Regions from separate parts of the Kitasatospora sp. NPDC101801 genome, predicted to be linked through region 1. Evidence: predicted binding sites of a transcription regulator. Region 1 holds the regulator's gene; the other holds the start of a gene.
The links. Region 1 encodes HspR, which represses chaperone genes until heat shock. Its sites were predicted from a motif close to TTGAGNNNNNNNNNCTCAA; they were not measured.
Positions count from the first base shown of each region.

Region 2: lon (endopeptidase La) is a predicted target of HspR. The motif match lies at 1,318-1,336, and genes of this name have one in related genera.

Region 1 is NZ_JBIWML010000037.1:13,355-15,552, reverse strand. It holds gene ACIRPK_RS29470 (hypothetical protein) at 1-704, opposite strand, end outside; gene ACIRPK_RS29465 (heat shock protein transcriptional repressor HspR) at 904-1,413, opposite strand; gene dnaJ (molecular chaperone DnaJ) at 1,421-2,198, opposite strand, start outside.
Region 2 is NZ_JBIWML010000004.1:176,844-179,041, reverse strand. It holds gene lon (endopeptidase La) at 1-1,295, opposite strand, end outside; gene ACIRPK_RS08560 (rhomboid-like protein) at 1,434-2,072, opposite strand.

The sequences.
Region 1 (2,198 bases):
TCATGCACGAAAGCGGCCAGGCTCAGGTCGTCGGCGACCGGGATGATCGCGGTCCGCCGGTCGATCACGAGAATGCGGGTGTACGGCTCGTCGAGCGTCCTGACCTGGGCTCCGGCCTGGGTGACGGCGGCGACGTAATCCCGCGTCGGGGCGTGGTACCGGGTGCTCGGGTGGTAGATCGTGCGGGCCGTCGCACCCCGGCGCAACAGCGCCAGGTCGCGGTCGATGCTGCTGGCGAGGGCCTCGGGCGGGCGGGGCCCGCCGGGCTGGGCGGCCAGGAACTCCTCCGAGCAGCTGTTGGTGAGCTGCTGGAGCCGCTGGTTGATCAGCACCTTGCCGCGGACGTACTCGATCGTGCCGCCGGCCTGCTCCGAGGGGTGGAACTCCTCGGTGAGGTCCTTCAGCGCGGCCGGCAGCGCCACCGCGCGGGTGAGCAGGTTGAGCGCCTGCTGCTGCCAGGCGGCCGCCAACCCCTCCGCCAGTTGCTGCGGATCGACGGCGACGAGCACGTCGGGCCGGTCGGTGTCGGGGACCAGCAGGCCCATGTCCAGCAGCTCCTGCAGGGCCGGCTTCGCGTCCGCCGGAAGATCGCTCGGGGCCAGCTCCTCGTTGGACCGGACCACCGCCCGGTACAGCTCCCTGGCGTCCGCCGACAGGATGCTCAGCCCGCCCGTGGTGAGGCCGGGCTCAGCCGTCTCACTCATCTGCGGCTCCTCGGAGTTGGCTCAGCTGCTGCTGGTCGCGGACACATGGGGTACAGAGGGGATCTTAGGCTTCCGCCGCCTTCTCCGGTCTGCTACGGCGGAAGCGAACCATCGGTATCCGGCACTCTCCCACTGCACGTGAGCCGCCGGTAGCCCCCTGACTGGGGGCACCGGCGGCTCGGCTGGACTGCGGGCAGGGTCAGCGCTTCGGCCGCCAGACCACCAGGGCGCTGGACTGCTGTACCTGCTGGTACGGCACCAGGTCCCGCCGGTACGAGGCGTGCACCGCCGCCTCCCGCTGCTGGAGGGCCGAGGCGGCACCCTCCAGGGAGTCGGCCAGCTCGCCGATCCGGGACTGCAGGGCGGCCACCTGGTTCTCCAGCTCGATGATCCGCTTGATGCCGGCCAGGTTGATGCCCTCGTCCTGGGACAGCCGCTGGACCTCGCGGAGCTGCTGGATGTCCCGGGCGGAGTAGCGGCGGCCGCGGCCGGCCGTGCGGTCGGGGCAGACCAGGCCGAGGCGGTCGTACTGGCGCAGGGTCTGCGGGTGCAGGCCGGAGAGCTCGGCGGCGACCGAGATCACGTAGACCGGGGTGTCCTCGGTCAGCACGTAGTGGGTCGCGGCCGGGCGGGGGCGGCCCAGGCCGGGGCCGCCGGGGAGGCCCTCGCCGAGGCCGGGCCCCGGACCGATCGGGGTGTCGGGGGTCATCGGGTCATCACGCTCCCTCTGCCGCCTTGAACAGGGCGGCTCGCGGGTCGTCCGAGGCGGTGGCCTCGCGGTACTGCTCCAGGGCCTCCAGGGCTTCGCCCTCGAGGTGCTTGGGGACCACGACCTCCACGGTGACCAGCAGGTCGCCGCGGGTGCCGTCGGTGCGGGTCGCGCCCTTGCCGCGGGCCCGCATGGTCAGGCCGTTGGCGCTCCCGGCCGGGAGCTTGAGCTTGACCGAAGGTCCGTTCAGCGTCGGCACCTCGATGGTGCCGCCCAGCGCGGCTTCCGGGAAGGTGATGGGCACGGTGACGGTGAGATTGTCCGCCTTCCGGCCGAACACCGGGTGGGCGTCGACGTGCACGGTGACGTAGAGGTCACCGGGCTGGCCGCCGCGCTCGCCCTGGGCGCCCTTGCCCTTGAGCCTGATCCGCTGCCCGTCCTGCACCCCGGCCGGGATCCGGACCTGCATGGTGCGGGCCGAGGAGGCCCGGCCGCTGCCGTGGCAGACCGTGCACGGGTCGTCGACCAGCATGCCGCGGCCCTTGCAGTCCCGGCAGGGCTCGGAGAGCGCGAACGCGCCCTGGCCCCGGCTGACCGTGCCGGCCCCGACGCAGGTCGGACAGACCCGGGGGGTGGTGCCGGCCTTGGCACCGGTGCCCGAGCAGACCCGGCAGGCGGCCTGACTGGTCATCCGGAGCGGGACGGTGGCGCCGTCCACCGCCTCCTCGAAGGCGAGCGTCACCTCGGTCTCGACGTCGGCGCCCCGGCGCGGCTGCGGCTGTCGG
Region 2 (2,198 bases), on a different contig from region 1:
TCGTCCAGCAGGACCACCGGGTTCATCGAACCGGCTTCCTTGATCGCCCGGACGATCCGCCCGGGCAGCGCACCGACGTAGGTGCGCCGGTGACCGCGGATCTCGGCCTCGTCCCGGACGCCGCCGAGCGCGACCCGGACGAACTCGCGCCCCATCGCCCGCGCCACCGACTCGCCGAGCGAGGTCTTGCCCACCCCGGGCGGCCCGACCAGCGCCAGCACCGCGCCACCGCGACGCCCGCCGACCGAACCGAGCCCCTGGTCGGCCCGGCGCTTGCGGACCGCCAGGTACTCGACGATCCGGTCCTTCACGTCGCCCAGACCCGCGTGGTCGGCGTCCAGCACCGCCCGGGCGCCCGCGATGTCGTAGGCGTCCTCGCTCCGCTCGTTCCACGGGAGTTCGAGGACGGTGTCCAGCCAGGTGCGGATCCAGGAGCCCTCCGGCGACTGGTCGGAGGACCGCTCCAGCTTGTCGACCTCCTTGAGCGCGGCCTCCCGGACCTTCTCGGGCAGCTCGGCCGCCTCGACCCGGGCCCGGTAGTCGCCCTCCTCGTCGGCCGGGTCGCCGTTCAGCTCGGCCAGTTCCTTGCGGACGGCGTCCAGCTGACGGCGCAGCAGGAACTCCTTCTGCTGCTTGGCCACGCCCTCCTCGACGTCCTTGCGGATGGTGTCGTTGACCTCCTCCTCGGCGAGGTGGTCCCGGAGCAGGGTGAGCGCGTACTCCAGCCGGGCCAGCTGGTCGGCCTCCAGCAGCACCTTGAGCTTCTGCTCGGCGGTGGCGAACGGCGCGTAGCCGATGTTGTCGGCCAGCTCGCCGACGCCCTCGATCTGGGCCACCCGGTCGACGATCTGCCAGGCGCCGCGCTTGCGCAGCCACTGGGTGGAGAGCGCCTTGTACTCCTTGACCAGCTCGGCGGCGCGCCCGGCCACCGGCAGCCCGGGGTCGGACTCGCGGAAGGTGCTGGTCTCCACCCAGAGCGCCGCGCCGGGGCCGGTCGTCCCGGCGCCGATCCGCACCCGGCGGACCGCCCGGACCAGCGCGGCCGGGTCGCCGTCGGCCAGCCGGCCGACCTGCTCGACGGTGGCCAGCGTGCCGACGGCGGCGTACGAGCCGTCCAGCCTCGGCACCAGCAGGACCTGGGGCTTGGCCCCGGCGCCGACACCGGCCCGGGCCGCCTCGACGGCGGCCCGCACCTCGGTGTCCGACAGGTCCAGCGGGACCACCATGCCGGGCAGCACCACCTCGTCGTCGAGCGGCAGCACGGGCAGGGTGAGCGGTGTGGACGTCGATGCCATGATCTCTCCCCAGTCAGCGAAGTTGAGTTGACCTGACTAAGGTTTGGCGCGAGCCGATTGTTCCCCGGCCGCTGTTCGCCCTGAGCGATCACCATCGGGGCTGTTCGGCCCGGGGCGTCGACCTGCGGAACCGGGGAGTCAGGCCCGCGAGGGGGCGAGCCGGCGGACCAGGCGCCGCACCGGCAGACCCCGGTCGGAGCCGCCGCGCAGCCAGTGGCCGACGGCCACCCCGATCAGCAGGGCGGACGGGTGGCCGACCCGGCTGACGAGCTCGGACTCGGAGAGGAACTGATAGCCCGTCATCGCGACCGCACCGGTCAGCACCACCGGCCGGGCCCGCCCGGGGAGCAGCGCCGCCAGCGCACCCAGGCTGGCCAGCACCGCGTAGCTGACGCCGATGTCCACGCTGTCCAGCGCGTCGGGGGCGAGCCGGCCGGAGGTGACCGCGAGGCCGACGGCGGCCTGCGAGAGCAGGGTGGCCAGCACGTGCCCGGCGGCCAGCACGCCGATCGTGCGCCGGGCGCCGATCCGGCGCTCCAGCGGCGCGACGGTGAGGGCGAAGGCCCAGAAGTACGGCATCCAGACCGGCCCGGCCACCCAGAGCCCGCTCAGCAGCAGCGCGCGGACGGGATGGTCCAGCAGGTTGTGCGCGTCCGAGCTGGAGAACGCCTGCAGGCGGTCCACCAGGCCGGCGTCGCCGAACCGGGCGAACAGCGTGGTGGCCAGCAGCACGGCGAGATACCCGAGTGCGAGGGGGTTGCGGCGGGGCGTGGGCACGGAACTCCGCAACCGCGACCGAAGATCTGCCATTCCACCCACCACCTGACTCGTGCCACCATGTCACTTGTCGTGCTCACGGTACTTCGCGGTTCTGGGAGCCCGCTGTGAATCCCCTGTGAACTT